Regions from separate parts of the Fusibacter fontis genome, predicted to be linked through region 1. Evidence: riboswitches for the same ligand, from Rfam matches in the RefSeq annotation. Region 1 holds a riboswitch; each other region holds the start of a gene.
The links. Region 1 has a riboswitch for S-adenosylmethionine ahead of ACZ41W_RS00420 (hypothetical protein). Riboswitches for the same ligand answer to the same signal wherever they lie in the genome.
Positions count from the first base shown of each region.

Region 2: linked by a shared signal. The riboswitch ahead of metK (methionine adenosyltransferase) and the one ahead of ACZ41W_RS00420 (hypothetical protein) in region 1 are both predicted to bind S-adenosylmethionine.
Region 3: linked by a shared signal. The riboswitch ahead of ACZ41W_RS14280 (methionine ABC transporter ATP-binding protein) and the one ahead of ACZ41W_RS00420 (hypothetical protein) in region 1 are both predicted to bind S-adenosylmethionine.
Region 4: linked by a shared signal. The riboswitch ahead of metF (methylenetetrahydrofolate reductase [NAD(P)H]) and the one ahead of ACZ41W_RS00420 (hypothetical protein) in region 1 are both predicted to bind S-adenosylmethionine.

Region 1 covers NZ_AP042445.1:95,117-99,628, reverse strand. Annotated here, with positions in the region: gene istA (IS21 family transposase) at 1-122, shown strand, start outside; gene istB (IS21-like element helper ATPase IstB) at 112-888, shown strand; gene ACZ41W_RS00420 (hypothetical protein) at 1,007-1,318, opposite strand; SAM riboswitch class I at 1,400-1,488, opposite strand; gene ACZ41W_RS00415 (hypothetical protein) at 1,949-2,236, opposite strand; gene ACZ41W_RS00410 (sigma-70 family RNA polymerase sigma factor) at 2,880-3,494, opposite strand; gene ACZ41W_RS00405 (hypothetical protein) at 3,766-4,512, opposite strand, start outside.
Region 2 covers NZ_AP042445.1:2,560,624-2,565,135, forward strand. Annotated here, with positions in the region: gene ACZ41W_RS11460 (phospho-sugar mutase) at 1-989, shown strand, start outside; gene ACZ41W_RS11465 (hypothetical protein) at 1,022-2,155, shown strand; SAM riboswitch class I at 2,296-2,398, shown strand; gene metK (methionine adenosyltransferase) at 2,515-3,708, shown strand; gene recD2 (SF1B family DNA helicase RecD2) at 3,840-4,512, shown strand, end outside.
Region 3 covers NZ_AP042445.1:3,132,123-3,136,634, reverse strand. Annotated here, with positions in the region: gene ACZ41W_RS14290 (lipoate--protein ligase) at 1-932, opposite strand, end outside; gene ACZ41W_RS14285 (barstar family protein) at 936-1,226, opposite strand; SAM riboswitch class I at 1,612-1,711, shown strand; gene ACZ41W_RS14280 (methionine ABC transporter ATP-binding protein) at 1,803-2,819, shown strand; gene ACZ41W_RS14275 (methionine ABC transporter permease) at 2,813-3,481, shown strand; gene ACZ41W_RS14270 (MetQ/NlpA family ABC transporter substrate-binding protein) at 3,620-4,474, shown strand.
Region 4 covers NZ_AP042445.1:360,431-364,942, reverse strand. Annotated here, with positions in the region: gene ACZ41W_RS01510 (homocysteine S-methyltransferase family protein) at 1-24, opposite strand, end outside; gene ACZ41W_RS01505 (hypothetical protein) at 17-748, opposite strand; gene metF (methylenetetrahydrofolate reductase [NAD(P)H]) at 768-1,670, opposite strand; SAM riboswitch class I at 1,769-1,877, opposite strand; gene ACZ41W_RS01495 (ABC transporter ATP-binding protein) at 1,969-3,828, opposite strand; gene ACZ41W_RS01490 (ABC transporter ATP-binding protein) at 3,871-4,512, opposite strand, start outside.

The sequences.
Region 1 (4,512 bases):
AAAATATTCTTGCCGCTAGGATACTTGATAAGCCAAAGCCTATACCTGAGCAGATCGTAAAGAACAAATTCGGTGTAACACGCGGATCTAACTACTATGGAGGTAAAAATAATGATAAATAATTCGACTATTGATAAACTTATAGAAATGCGATTAACCGCAATGGCAGATGCTTATCGTCAACAAATTACCGATCCTCAAATGAAAGATATTGATTTTGAAGATCGTATTGGAATGATGGTTGATATTGAGTACACAAGAAGGAAAAATAATCGACTGTATCGTTTGATAAAAAATGCAGAGTTTGAACAACCCGGCGCAAGTATCGTAGATATTAATTATTCCTCAGGTCGAAAAATCAACAAAGACTTGATTAAACGTCTTGCAACTTGTGAGTATATAGCTGAATTTAGAAATATATTTATAACAGGTGCGACTGGAAGTGGCAAAACATATCTTGCTAATGCTTTTGGCATGGAAGCCTGTAAACATAAGTTTAAAACACAATATGTGCGACTTCCTGACTTACTTCTTGATCTTGAACATTCAAGAAACGAAGGTACCTATAAAAAAGTAATGGCAAAATATTCTAATCCTTTGCTGCTGATTATTGATGAATGGTTGCTATTAAAACCTACAGCTACGGAAGCAAAAGACATATTTGAACTTTTGCACAGAAGAAGAAAACACTCATCTACAATCTTCTGTTCACAATACCGACACGAAGGTTGGTATGATCAACTTGGTGGAGATGATTCACCTTTAGCAGATGCAATACTAGATCGCATCGTACATGATTCATACAAGATAAACATCGAAAGTGTAGACCCTACAAAAGATTTATCCATGCGAGAAGTCTATGGTCTAGATAAACGATTAAGCGAATAACTAAAAACTCGCTGGTGGCTCAATGGTTCCGGACAAGTGGCTCACGCCACACCGGAACTGAGGCTCCACCGAATAGGAATATTCACTATTTTGCTTAATTTTTATTACACTTAAAATATCATTTATTCATTGCTTGTACCAAATCTGTTATGGTCGATTCCAACCATTTTTCAAAGGCGAACACATCTTCACATCGCTTTTCTTCCACAAAATCATAGGACTTTAAAATCATTGGTCGATCCTCAATTGTCAGGATAAAGTATTCCTCTAAATCTGCTATTTTAACCGATTGTGACAAATTCATCTTCTGAATTACGTCTTCACCCAAACTACGAGAATACGTTCCAGGATGTGCACCTACTCTAAACATAGCGCTCGCATAACCTACACCACCTCTAACTCTAAACTTTCCATCATACTCTTTACTCATTTTACATTCCTCCTAAATTTATTAAATTTTCTCTATCAAAAATTGGGCATAAAAAAAAGCCCTTAAGGAGGCTCTGATCTCTCCTTATCGATGTTAGCATTACCACCTTACATACTGTAGGTTGGTGTGCGGTCACTGAGCTAACTCTCTACCACAACTCTTGATAAGCGTTATTAAACTATCATAAGTTTACCAAATCAATGGTTGGAATGCAAGAACTTTTATAACTATATATACTTGAAAATCCATTGTACAATTTTAGATTTTGCTGAAATTTCTTTTATTTGTGTATAATTATAAAGAATACAGTTATTTCATTGCATAAACGGTTAAATAGACAAAAACAAACATTTTCATCCATACGACGAAATCAAATTACCTATACTATTCTCTATAGACTTAGTCCTTATTTCTTCGAGTACGTTTAACTCATATAAATTGTATAAACAATTATGATTTAAAATACAGCATATACACTGCTACTAAATAAGAAGTTTTATGAAACTGAACATACTCTTTTTTTAAGAAATAAAGAATCCGTAAATAGTCCTAAATTTAGGATATAATCAATGCCTTCACTAAAAAAAATTGTAAGTTTGTAAAATATAAAAAAATTATTATTAATTTATTTCACTTTTTCCTTAAAGCACGAAGTTCATCACATAACTCTTTGCAGTTAATTCTACCATACAAACCTGGTCTACCAGCTGTAATTTGTCTTTTCAAACAATCCGGAATACCTTCTTCTTTCTTGAAATGAATACGCTCTTCAGATGTCCACGCACCTTGATTTTGATTGTCTTCATGAACATAAATATCTACATTTTCCGAGTTAATCAGGTACTCGAATGCTTCTTTTTTTTCTAACTCGTTATTAAACACAACTTGATTATTCTTTCCGTATATTAATTTTGACATAACTATTCTCCTTAAATTATTTTTGTTTTAGTTCACTATAACTCTATTTAATAACTTTATTTATTGCCTTTTAAGATGATATAAGCTAAAACTTGCTATTATTTATTAATATCTAAGCCGTTAAACAAACTATTTACTGCAATTAAATACGGTATCTAAAGACACTATGTCACTTTCATAATCGAATTAGATCCAAATTCAGCTGGTGAATAACAAAAGAACTTTCGTCTGATCGCGAATTATCTAATTGAATGAGCATATCAGAGCATGAAAAAATAGTAAAACCCAACGAAACAAGTCATATAAGGGGATGGGAATTAAAGCTTGTGATGAGTCCTATTACAAACATATCACTTATATCTAAAAATATAATTAATTTTATTCTTTCATTAAATGAATTGGCTAAACTCACATACCGATAAAAAAATTAAACCAAACATAATTGTAGTTGTTTTTTGGCTTGTACCATTTGATTTTTCCATATAATTACAGTTGAGTGATCTATTTTTATAACCATCAATTAACTCTTAACGATTTCAGCATCCATTATAATTGTTTTTAATGCTTAACTACAAATTTATAAAACAAAGCAATTTCAAATCACACGTTCTGATTTGTCATACAAAATATTACAATTCAACAATCATTCCCTGCTATCTACAACTATCCGAACTTTTTGCCTGATTCTTGTGATTGCTGAATCAACAGATTTTATAGAAGTTCCTAATTCTCCTGAAATATTTTTATATGACATACCCCGTATATATAAATCGTATACTTTCCTTTCATACTTTGATAAATTTTCATGTATTTGATTTTCCAAGAAGCTATAGCTTTCATAATTTACTAATTTATGCAAAGGATCATCATTTGGAGAAGACCTGAAATTTAGCATCTCTTCAAAATTAATATGCTCATTATCCATAAAAGCATCATAACGGATAGATGAATTAAGCACACTGTGTTTATTTCTATTATCTGATTTTACTGCGGTGATAATTGCTCTTTCAATACATAATTTTGCAAATGTTTTAAAACTAGATTTTTTACTGTCAAATGTAAGAATGGCTTTATAAAGCCCTAAAAATCCTTCTTGAAATAGATCTTCGAATTCTCCACCATTTAGATACATTTTCCGTGCACAGTACTTTACCAAATAAACATACTTTTCAAGAATATAAGGTATAACCTCTGGGTCGTTTTTGCATCTTTGTATCAAGAACTCATCAGGTTCATCAAAAATATCTACTGCAATCATTTTGACCTCCTATTTATTATTTGAGTCTATATCAATAAACAATTTATTAAGTCAATTAGCTTTGATAAATTTCTTGATAAATAAAACTAGCTATAAACACCTACAAATTCATAAATCATTCATTTCCGACATGCTTATATTCGACAAAAGTCCGTATTTTCCTTTAAAGTTACAACGAATTTCATGTAGATTTAAAATTTATATATCTTATGTCGAATAAACACATCAATTTAAACACTAAATTAGAAAATACAAAGCAATTTTACTGGTCTTAACATAGGCTTTCTGCAACCATGCCCTCATTTTCAAACACATTGGAATAATAATTATGTGTTCTATTTATCGCCTCTTTTTTAATTTCTAAATATTTATTAGTCAAGTGATCCATATAAAAAAAATCAATTTTATTAATTAAACTCGGGATATCCAAGTATTCAACAGTATTAAATTCAATAGTTCTTAGTCCCGTATTGAGCACAAATTTCAAATTTTCAAAATCATAAATCTCTTCTTCAAAATTGTTAACAATATTGCTGTATACAGAACATGCTTTTGACAATATGCATATATATTGATAGTCAATATCTATATATGATGTATTATTATTAGGATGCGCAAAGCTTAGATGTTGAGTCGGAGTTAAAGCAATCAAATTTTCTAAATAAGCACTAATCTCAGGATATTCTGCTTGTGGAAATATATGATGCATATGAATTGCAGAATCTAACATATGAGTTTGTTTAACTTCTGATTGCTTATTTCTGTACAAATCATTGAAAACACGTACAGTTTTCTTAGCTTTAGTAATAGTATAATTCACATAAGCATGTCCTTGTTTGATTTTATGCTCCTCGTGCTCAGTTCTAGGTACAAATTTATTTTTATTAGCTAATATATCACGCCAATTTTGTCTGTTATATTGAAGCTCTTCTAATTTTATAGGGTACTTTGAAATTCTTCCGCACTCCGAACCACATTTTTTTTGCTCAAATGCAATTGGATTCAGAATCTTTGTGAA
Region 2 (4,512 bases), 880 kb from region 1:
TCATTGCTCATTCGCAGCTGAAAGTCGTTTATACACCGCTTCACGGAACAGGTGGATACTCAGTTACGCGTGTATTAGATGAGATGGGCTTCAAAGGCCTTGTAAAAGTTACCAATCAAATGGTTCCAGATGGTGAATTTCCAACCTGCAAACAACCGAATCCCGAAAATGTCAGTGCATTTGAAGAGGCACTTAAAACAGCAGAATCGTGCTCAGCTGATTTGCTCATCGCAACAGATCCAGATTGTGATCGCATCGGATTGATGTTAAAAACAGATCATGGATATATGGCGCTCAACGGCAATCAAATAGGCTCTTTATTTATGGAGTACGTCCTATCTGCTCGCAAGGGATTGACGCGGGATCACTACGTTGTAAATACAGTGGTTTCATCTGATTTAGCAAAAGTTCAAGCAGAACATTACGGTGTGACGTTGAAAAAAACACTCACTGGATTTAAATTTATCGGTGAACAAATTGAACTGGATTCGCAACATTTTATCATGGGATATGAAGAGAGCTATGGTTATTTATTTGATCCGCATGTTCGCGACAAAGATGCCGTAATGGGAACACTCATTGCAATTGAGATGGCTGAGTATTATAGACAGCAAGGCTTGAGTCTTTACGATGTGTTGATGTCGATTTTTAAACGCCATGGTTACTATGTGGATGAGACGATTTCAAAGAGTTTTCAAGGTAAAGAAGGTGGCGCGAACATGGGCATTATCATGAATCGATTTAGAACACAGTCGTCTGATATGCTCGACTATATGCGAAAAATCGACTACCTTCAAGATGAAACTGGTTTGCCGAAAGCAGATGTTATAAAATTCTATCTTGATGAAACTTCGTGGATGGTTCTAAGGCCATCGGGAACTGAGCCAAAACTTAAAATTTATTTTTCAATTTGTGATGCAGATCATCAGGCTGCACAGGTGAAATTAGAAAAATATAAACAATTAATACTGGATAAAGTGAGCGTATAATGACGCATATGGACGAAAGGTGATTGCTCAATATGGACCTCAATCTATTTACCGGAATGAAACTGAATACCATTGAAGCAACGAATACGCGATTGATGGGGGTTGTTGGACTTGTCGCATATTGGCAAGATCAACTAGGCAATCGATTGGTTCAGATCTTTCACTTAGATTATGAACTCTATGGAATCGATGGGTATCATCATCTCTATAATCCCACGGATGAAACCCTTCAGAATCACATTTTATCAGTAACTGGAGGGTTGGGTGGACGATTTGTTAAACTGTCAAAGCCAGAGTATGTACATCTCGTGCTCACGGCTTATAATAAACACCCAGAAAGCATTGAAGAACACGTGGATTTTGAAGTGTTTCAGGAGTATTTCAGTGCATTTCGGGATGAACTCACTGAGGCAGAAGTCAAACAGTTACTTTATAAGCTTACGCCCGAGTTGGGTCAAGATACAGAACTACTGAATTATCTATTGATGCGGATTGTCGGGTGTGATGTTGAGGCCATACGTCATTTGATGACAGATCAGCTGCTCATCGAAAACACGACTTTTTTTGAACAGCCCTATACGCTGATTAAAAACACCAATTTTTTGCTCCGTGATGAACAAGAAAGAACGACGTACCGAACGGAGTCAGTGGTGGATTACGAAGAGCGGTATCGAATTGTGGTATTTGAAGTTCAAATTGACAAATCCCAAAAACGCGTGTGTGCGATAGAAAAACTCGAAGAACTGACGATTAGCAGCATTGAAGCTAGTTTTAATCTTAATCGACCTGAGTATATTATCGTGACACAGTTAAAAGATGCCTTTTTTGAGAGAAAATTTGTTCAGGATAATCCTGAGATGATGCGTCAAAGTTATTATCAAGGACAATTATTTATTGAGTTTAATGCACATAACGACCACGTTAAGGAGAATCCTTATCTGTTAAACGGGGACATTTATGCCATGTATTTTTTCACACGAAACCGTCAGCTGCTCATTGCTTCATTTTCAGAAGATAATTTGAAGTCGATTGATGCCGTTTTAAGGGAAAAACATGCGTATGAAGAAAGTCTTCATTTCGTGTGTGAGATCAAAACAGACGATCCAGTCATCTTTGATTTCATCAATAGTCATTATGAAAATTTATTTGATTTTTTAGCACAGTAGCTGGGCTGTCGAGGCGTTGGAAAAACTGAGTTTAGTTATACTAAACTCCAAAGCACATAAAAATAAGTCAAAAAAATATGATTTTTGTGTTGTACAAGCTTCAGATGTGTGCTATTATGGTCAAGTAAATTTAATAGTAATCCTTATCAAGAGAGATGGAGGGAATAGGCCCTATGAAGTCCAGCAACCGGTTATACACGGTGCTAAATCCTACGGGTAGTACGGATACCTGGAAGATGAGATTGTAATAAAACACACCCTCTTCTTGCGAAGAGGTTTTTTTTATGCCTACGATTCATCAAATGCGATAAAAGGATTGAACTGCTTATGCAGTACTAAAACTTATGGAGGTGTTTTATATGTCTAGAAAAAGATTGTTTACTTCTGAATCGGTGACTGAGGGTCACCCAGATAAAATTTGTGACCAAATTTCAGATGCTATTTTGGATGCTATTTTCACTCAAGATCCAACCGCTCGTGTTGCTTGTGAAACCTCTGTTACAACAGGGTTGGTGCTCGTTGCTGGAGAGATCACGACGAATTGCTATGTAGATATCCAAGGCATCGTACGTTCTACGATTAAAGAAATTGGCTACACAAGAGCAAAATATGGTTTTGACGGCGATACTTGTGGCGTGCTTGTTGCAATTGACAAGCAATCAGATGATATTGCAATGGGCGTTAACCAAGCGCTTGAAAGCAAAGAAGGCAGCATGAAAGATGCTGTTGAAGCAATTGGAGCAGGCGACCAAGGGATTATGTTTGGTTTTGCTTGTGATGAAACTGAAGAACTCATGCCGCTTCCTATTTCTTTAGCACACAGATTGGCGAAAAGATTATCTGAAGTGAGAAAAAACGGCACATTAAAATATTTAAGACCAGATGGAAAAACTCAAGTAACGGTTGAGTACGATGAAAATGGTCGACCATCGAGAATTGATACCGTTCTTATTTCAACACAACACAGTGCAAAAGTCACAAGAGAGCAAATTGAAGCGGATTTAATTGAGCATGTTATCAAACCGATTATTCCTGCAGATTTATTTGTGAATACAAGAATTCTTGTGAATCCAACTGGCCGATTTGTAATCGGTGGACCTCAAGGAGATGCAGGTTTAACAGGCCGTAAAATCATCGTAGATACTTACGGTGGCTATGCAAGACATGGCGGTGGTGCTTTCTCGGGTAAAGACCCAACAAAAGTAGACCGTTCTGCGGCTTATGCGGCAAGATACGTAGCAAAAAACATCGTTGCAGCTGGTTTAGCTTCAAAATGTGAAATTGAACTTGCTTATGCAATCGGCGTTGCGCATCCAGTATCTATATTGGTAGAAACTTTTGGCACTGCGAAAGTATCGGAAGATTTAATTGCGGATTTAGTAGATAAACACTTCGACTTAAGACCAGGCGCAATTATCAACAACCTTGGATTAAGAAGACCAATCTACAAACAAACAGCAGCTTACGGTCACTTCGGTAGAACAGATGTTGAATTGCCTTGGGAAAAAACAGACAAAGCAGACATTCTTAGAAGTGAAGCTTTCGGTAAATAATATCATTCATTCAACACAATTTATTTAACACAGAGCAGAAACAATTCACCTTGTTTCTGCTTTTTTCATGTCTTAGAAGCACGAATTATGATAAAATATGAACATAAGTTCGGGAAAAGTCGAGGCATATTATGCAATCACAAGAGGATAAGATCATATACGAAGGCGTCGTATACGACATCATTTATTATAATGAAGAAAATGGGTATGTCATCGCCATTATGGAAGTAGATGACGAACTCCTCAGCATCAAAGGGACTGTCCCTTTTATTCGAGAAGGGGATCGCATGCGCGTTTGGGGTAAGCTTGAAGTGCACGCATTTTATGGAGAACAGCTCAACGTCGAGTATGCAGAACATATTCGACCAACTGAATCGGATGAAATTTACCGGTATTTAGCGTCGGGCATTATCAAGGGAATTGGAGATACCACCGCTCAACTATTGGTAGAAGCATTTGGGACACGTACATTGGACGTCATCCAAAATAGTCCTGATGAACTGATCCGAATTCCGGGAATTGGTCCGAAAAAACTCGAGCAAATTGTTCAGTCTTATAAAGAACAATATGAACTCAGAGATTTTGTCATGTATTTTCAAGGACTCAATTTATCTGTGAACATGGCGATGCGCATTTATAAACGATTTGGTTATGAAGCCATCATTAAAATTCAGAAAAACCCATACATACTTGCAGATGAAATGGTCGGGGTTGGGTTTAAACAAGCGGATCAAATTGCCATGAAGCTTGGCATTGACTTCCATTCGCCATTTCGAATTGCATCCGGCATGACGTATATTCTCA
Region 3 (4,512 bases), 300 kb from region 1:
TCCACTAAAGCTTCTTTCAGTGCCGTTGAGAGTTCATTTTTTTCAAGTCGTTTGCCATCAAAAATACCTTGCAGTGCCTCTACAAGTTCAGTATTCATGGCATCTGAGTAAATACCACACTCTTCTATCGTAGCGCCTTTAAGCCTAAAGCTAAGTACCAACTCACCCCATGTAAATTTCTCTTCAATGGTGACATCGAAGTTGGGCGTTTTGCCATAGAGCCAGTCCCAAGACGCATAATGTCTAAAGCGATCCAGTGCCTTTTCAGGTGCATTGGTCTCTGAAATATAATAGGTTTCTCCTGCTTTTCCATACTCGGATTCAAAGGATTCTCCAAGGGCGAAAACCATCTGCTGTATGGTCAACTCAGGATTGATTTCTCTGAGGTTGATGACGCGAGACTTCACGGATTCAACACCTTTTGCCTGAAGTTTTTTCATCGATACGTTGAGATATCTCCCAAGTTTTGTCATATCAACGTCTACGAGAACTGTTCCGTGGTGATAATAGTTCTCTTTTCCGTAATAAAAGGCATTGCCAGAAAACTTTCTATCTTCCGCTAAAATGTCATTACGTCCAGAAAATGTCGCTTCAATTCCCAACGACTGTACTGCATCGACGATGACTTTTAGTTGACGGTGTAAATCTTCGTGTTTTTTATTCATGACGAACGTAAAATTGAGATTTCCTAAGTCGTGAAACACGGCGCCACCGCCGGATAGACGTCTCGCGAGTTTTCCGCCATCTTTTTCTAGCTCATTGACCAAAACTTCACGCCATGGGTTTTGATGTTTCCCGATGACCACGGTGTTTTGATTTTGCCACAAATAAAAATAGATTTCGTCTTCGGCTACCTCATTCACTAAATGTTCTTCAAATGATAGGTTAAACCAAGGATTGGTTGATTCAGAAATAAACAAAGTTGTTTTCATGCATTAATCCTCCAGCTCACTTTTACAATTTCTAGTAAAATAAATGGTTTGATTGTATTGCGTTAAATCAGCAAACACTTCTATAATGCGATCTGCGTAGTCTCCAAGTGATTGACGCATTTTGTGCTCATGCATTAGGACGATCTCTAGCGGTTCTTTATTGCTAGATAGTTCTCCCCATAAAGCTTCTAAATTTTCATCGTATTCATCGGAAAGATTGAATATCTCTTTCAAATACTGATGACTTTCATGGATACTCTTAAATTGAATCCCATCCAACACAAGCTTTTTCATAAAATGCCCCCTACTACCATTATTTTGGACTTATGGAATTGGCAATGTCGCTAAATAAGTCTGATTCTAAAGTAATATAATATCCCGCTAAAATCGCTAAAATCATAAGACCAAAAATCAGCCAAGATTTGTAATTTTTTCTCATCATTCACCTCATAGTTGCTGACTTTTAGACGTTATAGTTTTATTATAGCATACTCGATTCTGAAAAAATATGGAATTCATTTATTCTGAAACCATTGAAAATACAGGTAATATATATCAAATCGTTTTTTTGTGAAGTTTTATTAATGTTGTTGACAGACTTTTTTTTGTTGTGTATAATCCAATTCATAGCAAGGCACACCGAACACGTATTTCGGTGTTACAGTTGAATATTAGAAAACTCATATCCAGAGTGGTGGAGGGAACGGCCCTATGAAACCCAGCAACCAGCTAGCAATAGCATTGGTGCTAAATCCGGCAGTATAACTGGAAGATGTGAGAGGGTTCATTGACTTTGTCTCCTTTTGCATGCTTCTGCGCACTGTAAAGGGAGTTTTTTATTGTTCAAATTTAGGAATAAGGAGTTTTCAAATGATTCAAGTTAAAGCACTCAGTAAAATTTATCTAAAAGGCGATCAAACGATCAAAGCCATTGACGGAATCGACCTTACAATTGAAAAAGGAGATATTTACGGCATCATCGGTCTCAGTGGTGCTGGCAAATCCTCTCTCGTTCGATGCATCAACCGCATCGAAGACCCTTCGTCTGGTGAAATCAGCATCGACGGGCTCGACATTTTATCCCTTCACGGCAAGTCATTGAGACAGGCGCGCCAAAAGATGGGAATGATTTTTCAAAATTTCAATTTGCTGAGCAGTCAAACAGTCTATGAAAACATCGCATTTCCGCTTAAACTCATGAACCTCAGTAAAAAAGAAATTCATACGCGCGTCATGGAACTCCTTGAAAAAGTGGAGTTAACGGATAAGGCACAGGCCTACCCCATCAATTTAAGTGGCGGTCAAAAACAACGAGTAGGAATTGCGCGTACACTGGCCAATGCACCGGAAATCCTTCTTTGCGACGAAGCGACGTCCGCACTCGATCCCAAAACAACCAAGCAGATCCTCGATTTGCTAAAAAAAATCAATATGGAAATGGGCGTAACTTTGGTGGTCATCACACATGAGATGGATGTCATCAAAGCCATTTGCAACAAAGTCGCTATTTTAGAATCTGGAAAAGTCGTGGCAGAAGGGGATACCATTGAGGTCTTTACCCGCGTCGTAGACGAAGAGACACGACATTTTATTGGCGAACTGGAAATTCCTGAAAATGTTCCTGTGAAAGGCAAACGTGTACAGTTGATCTTTTCAGATGGCAGTGCACAGTCTCCAATTTTATCCAAACTCGTCCGAACTTATAATGTTGATATCAACATTTTGTCTGGAACGATTGAAAATATTCAAAATCAATCTATTGGGCGTTTGCTCATAGAAATTATACCAGATGAAAACGAGTCGGTAGAACACTTTGAAGACAAGTTTCATCAAATGATTCAAGCGCTTCATGAGCATCATGTATTAACGGAGGTGGTAGCATGTTAGATCTTTTTCATCTACTTGATCTATTAAAAATTGCGACAATTGAAACACTCACAATGGTTCTATGGTCAACCGCATTTACCGTTATACTGGGTCTACCGCTTGGCATCGTATTGGTGGTGACGTCGAAAGGACATATTTTACAGCAAAGCATTTTGCATTCGGCCCTTTCCTACTTAGTGAATCTCACGCGCTCACTTCCATTTATCATCTTGATGATCTTCATCATTCCATTTACACGACTGATCGTCGGTACTTCCATCGGAACAAGTGCGGCGATCGTACCGCTAGTCGTCGCTGCGATTCCATTTTTCGCAAGAATCGTGGAAAGTGCTTTGCAAGAAGTCGACGGCGGCGTTATTGAAGCGGCTATTTCCATGGGGGCAAGTCCCTTACAAATTATCGTGAAAGTGCTTATCCCCGAAGCGCTCCCTTCACTCGTGCTTGGGACGACAATTACCGTCATCAACTTACTGGGATACTCTGCAATGGCAGGAGCTGTTGGCGGTGGTGGTATTGGCGATTTAGCGATTCGATATGGCTATCATCGCTTTCAAACCGACGTGATGTTTGCAACGATTATCGTTTTAGTTTTATTGGTTCAAGGCATTCAAACAAGCGGCAATTTAATTGCTGGTCAAATACTCAAATCTAGAAGAAGATAGGCAATCACACTCTATAAAAACATCTAGAGCATAGGTACTCAAAATCTAGATGCTCAAAGTCTAGATACTCAAAGTCTAGATACTCAAAGTCTGGATACCGATTGCTTGATCACTTCAATTAATCTTAGGAGGATTCAAATGAAAAAATTCCATCAAAACTCAATTTTTAAACTCATCACAGTTCTTGTGATTTTAACACTTGCACTCACTGGCTGCGGTTCAAAGTCAGATTCAAACGCAACAGCAACAACTGAAAAAAGCGATGCGACTGAAAAAGTGACGCTCAAAATCGGCGCAACACCTGTTCCTCATACTGAAATCTTAGAATTTATCAAACCTGAGCTTGAAGCACAGGGCATCGAACTTGAAATTGTTGAATTTACGGATTATGTCACACCGAATCTCGCATTAAACGACGGCGAACTCGATGCGAACTTCTTCCAACATGTGCCTTACATGGACTCGTTTGCAGCGGAACACAAAATCGAACTTGCAAGTGCCGGAACGGTACACGTTGAGCCACTTGGTCTTTATTCACACAGCGTGACGAGTATCGATGATCTTAAAAAAGGCGCAACCATCGCTATTCCAAATGATCCGACAAACGAAGGTCGCGCACTGCTTTTACTTCAGGCAAATGGCCTCATCAAACTAAAAGATGCTGCAAATCTCGAAGCGACTGAAGCAGACATCGTTGAAAACAAACTTGAACTCGTATTTAAGCCAATCGACGCTGCACAACTTCCTAGAACGCTTGACGATGTAGATGCTGCTGTAATCAACACGAACTATGCACTTGAAGCTGAACTCAATCCATCTGAAGATGCTCTTATCATCGAAGGTGCAGAATCTCCTTATGCAAACATCATCACTGTAAGACCTGCTGATCTTGAGAACAAATCGATTCAAGCACTTGTGAAAGCCCTTCAATCTGAAAGCGTTAAAAACTTTATCAATGAAAAATACAAAGGTGCAGTTGTACCTGCATTCTAAATCTACCACATAGAAAGAGGTTTCCCACCCAAAAATAT
Region 4 (4,512 bases), 270 kb from region 1:
GGATTGAAAATATTCTCTATTCATGATGAATCCTCCGATAATGACATGTTTTTAATAGACACTGACTACAGTCATTGCCACAAGTTCTGACAACGCTGTTGATTGGAACCTCTGATTCTCCCATGACAAATATCACAGATTTTTCAGGAACGAGCTGATAAGCATTCGTTATGAAGACACCCATACTTTTTTCCAGTCCTAAATATTCCCCAAGGATCTTTTGAGCGGATAACTTCAAATCTCCATACCCGGGACTATATCTTTGACTTGTATAACGTCCATTTTCACGTGAGACAGTCGCAATTTGATCTTGACACCAATCACAATAGGCATCTACAATAACGGATGCGCATGCATCTGCAACAACGCCAACAGATGGCGACAAATGCATTTGTGCTTGTATCCACTGTGAAATGTCTTTTCCAATCGTAACTGCGACCATGTAAAGGCTATCTGATGGAGTAATTGTCCTCGCTAAATCACTGGAAACAATAGAATCTACCGCCACTCCTTCTGAACTTAGTAGTGTAAGTTCATCCTCTTTGATTGATATATCACATTTAACGATCTGGTGTTTAAAATTTGCACGCTTTAAGCATTCACGTACACCTGTTTGAATAAACGCCAGTTGTTCTTCATTTGCAGAATCCCCTTTAAAATGAAGGTACCTTAGAATCGTTTCACTGGAAATATAAGGTTGAATCATCTCTTTGATAGATTCATGAGCATTCAATTGAATCGTTCTCATATTCACCGCCACAATCGATCTATTTTTGTACCAATTGGCACGTATCAGATGTCGTTAATTTTAAAATGGAACCTAAATTTTGGACAATCCTCTTTGCAACTTCAGGCTTATTCATCACATATAAGTGAATCCCATCAACACCATTTGAAAGCAGTTCCACGATTTGATCACATGCATATGAGATTCCCGCATCCTTTAATGCTTCAGGATGATTTTCGTACTTGTTTAAAATGCGTTTAAATTTATCCGGTAATGTCGCACCACTTAGCTGAACCATTCGCTCAATTTGAACTTTGTTTAGAGCCGGCATGATTCCCACCGTTATCGGCACATTGATGTCCAAACTTCTCGCTTCATGTTCGAAAGACGTGTACTTTGAGTTGTCAAAAAATAATTGCGTCACCAAAAAATCCACACCACATGTCACTTTTTCTTTTAAGTGAATCAAGTCAGTTGTAAGGCTTCTCGCTTCAATATGCCCTTCTGGATAACAAGCTGCTCCAATGCCAAAATCCCCAATACTTTTGATATACGCAATCAAATCGGATGCATATAAAAAATCACCTTTAGATGCATTGAGTTCTGGTTGAATATCTCCTCGCAATGCTAAAATATTCTCGAGGTTTTTAGCTTCAAACTGTTTTAAAATAGCTTGAATATCTGATTTTGAAGCATTTACACTGGTTAGATGCGCAAGTGCTTCGATTTGATAATCGTTTTTAATCTTCGCAGCAATTTCCACTGTATTCATCTGGCGTTCAGTTCCAGCTGCGCCATATGTCACACTGATATAATCTGGACTTAAGAGTGCGAGTTCATCGATCGTCCGATACAGACTTTTCACATCACCTTCGCGCTTGGGCGGAAAAATTTCAAAAGATAGAACCGGTCGGCTTTGACCAAATAAATGGCTAATTTTCATCAAGTACTCCTTTTTTGAATGATTTACCTTTCCAAAGAGCGAATTTAACGTTCAAAAAAACGTCGCTTGGGAAAGCGACGTTTATAAGATCTTTCACTCTCTCATCTTTCATTTCTTACGAAATGCAGGAATTGGCACCTTGCATCAAATGGGATGCAGGTTGCTGGGCGTCATGGAGCCTGGTCTCTCGGCCTCTCTGGATAAGGAATTTATTCAATTGTATTGTATCATTCACTAGAACGATTGTTGATATGTTAGCACAATTTTTTTTAAGATGCAATACCTTCAACTAAATTTTTTATGCACTTACACGTTCACTAGAGGATTTAGAAGATTCTTTTTTATTGAGAATTTCCATTTCACCTTCTTCAATAAACTGATTCGAGTAGAGTTCATAGTAATGCCCACGTCTATTCATCAGTTCTGCGTGATTGCCTTTTTCGATTACCTGACCTTTTTCAATGACTAAGATAACATCCGCATTGCGAATTGTCGACAGACGGTGTGCAATGATAAAGCTCGTTCGATTCGAAAGTACGCGATCAATAGCATGTTGAATTTTTGCTTCAGTTTCCGTATCAATGGATGAAGTTGCTTCATCGAGGAAGAATAAACTCGGTTTCGCAATAATTGCTCTTGCGAATGAAATCAGTTGTTTCTCACCAGTTGATAACATTGCTCCACTTTCACCAACTTCAGTATCATATCCTTTTTCAAGTTTCATAATAAAATCATGTGCATTGACTGTAATCGCTGCTTCAACAATTTCATCATCTGTTGCATCCAGTTTACCGTATCGAATGTTCTCGCGAATGGTTCCACTAAATAGATGTGGCGCTTGTAGTACGTAACCTATATTAGAATGCAACCAGCTTTGCGAACGTTCTTTATAATCTTTTCCATCAATGAGGATTTGGCCAGCTGTCGGCTCATAGAAACGACACGCCAAATTGACAATAGTACTCTTACCCGAGCCCGTCTCTCCAACTAAAGCAACGGTTTGACCTTTTCTTACTTTTAAGTTAAAGTCTTTTAAAATATACTCGCCTTCTTTATACCAGAAGTCGACATTTTTAAACTCTACTTCACCATAGATAGATTCCCAGTTTTCAGTCTTTAAATGGTAATGATCCCCATAAATTTTTTGTACAAAATCACTTTCCGTAATCTCTTCTGGCTCGTTGATGAGCGACATCACTCTTTCCGCTGCTGCTTGTGCGCTGATCATCTCTGTATAAATTCTAGATAGTTCTAAAACTGGATCAAAGAATTGACGTGCATAGGTAATGAAGAGCATCAATGTCCCATAAGTAATCACTGAATTCATGACAAACTTACTTCCAAAGTATAATGTCAGTACAGTCCCAATCGCCGAAATAAATAACGCCATTGGCATGTACCCTGCAGAAAGTGTACCCGCTCTGACAGAAGTACGTTTCATATCTCGAGTAACCTCTCCAAACTCTTCGCGATTGAGTTCTTCTCTTACAAGCGTCTTCGTCGTTTTTGCGCCTACGATGCCATCATTGTATAACCCTGTAATCTTTGAGTTGATTTTGCGAACATTTCGGTAAGAAACGAGCATTTTCTTCTCAAAGAACACGCTGATAAATGCAAGGAGCGGCAATGTTACTAATGTCACAACTGCCAGTTTCCAGTTAACAACTAACATTACCACTGAAACACCTGCCATCATGGCAATTCCCCAAACGAGGTCAACAAGCCCCCATGCAAGAGTTTCAGAGATTTTGGTTGAATCAGATGTCGTCCTTGCGATCATCCAACCTACTGCATTTTTATCATAATAACTAAATGACAACTTCTGTAATTTTTCAAAACTGTCTTTGCGCATTTTATAGAGCATTTTCATCTCAATTTTACCTGCGTGACGTATAAATAAGAAAACATCTAATCCAAGTAAACATGTCAAAATGAAATACGCAACGCCTACAAACCAAAGTCCATCTAAGTTTCTTGGTTCAACGTAATGATCAATCGCATACTGTGTCACAAGTGGAAATAGAACATCCAGTGCTGCAAGTGAAATCATATACGTACATAAAATTAAAAAATCTTTCTTAAAACTTCTGAAATACACAAACATCTGTTTCCAAATGGTCTTATCGTATTTCAATTTCATTTCTTTTGTATTTTCCACGAAAATCCCTCCTTAAATTTGAACGATTCAAACTTTAGAGTTTTATATAACCATTTTTTGTAAATCCCAAATTCGTTTATATAAGCCTTCTTGTTTGTGCAATTCGTCATGTGTCCCAATTTGAATGATTTTTCCCTCATCCATAACTAAAATCAAATCTGCTTCTGCCAAAGTTGTAATTCTATGGCTAATAATTAATGTTGTAATATCTTTGCTACGTTTTTTTAGTGCACGTCGAATTCTCATATCGGTTTCAGTATCCACCGCACTTAAAGAATCATCAAATACCAAAATGCGCTTGTCCGCATCAATAATAGTTCTTGATATTGCAACACGTTGTTTTTGACCACCTGATAATGACACACCTTTTTCGCCAATAATGGTTTCATACCCATCTTTAAACTCAATAATGTTATCATGAATCGATGCCATACGTGCTGCACCTATAATATCTTGTTCATCATACTTTCTATCGATAATTCCGATATTTTCTTTGACTGTTTTTGCATACAAATACGGTTCTTGTAGAATCAAACCAATTTTACGTCTAATCCAAGACTTTTTAATGGTTTTAAGTTCATGCCCATCAATTTGAATGCTACCTTCGTACTCATAAAGTCTTTGTAACAAATGCACCATCGTCGATTTACCAGAACCTGTCGATCCTAAAATCCCCAAAGTTTT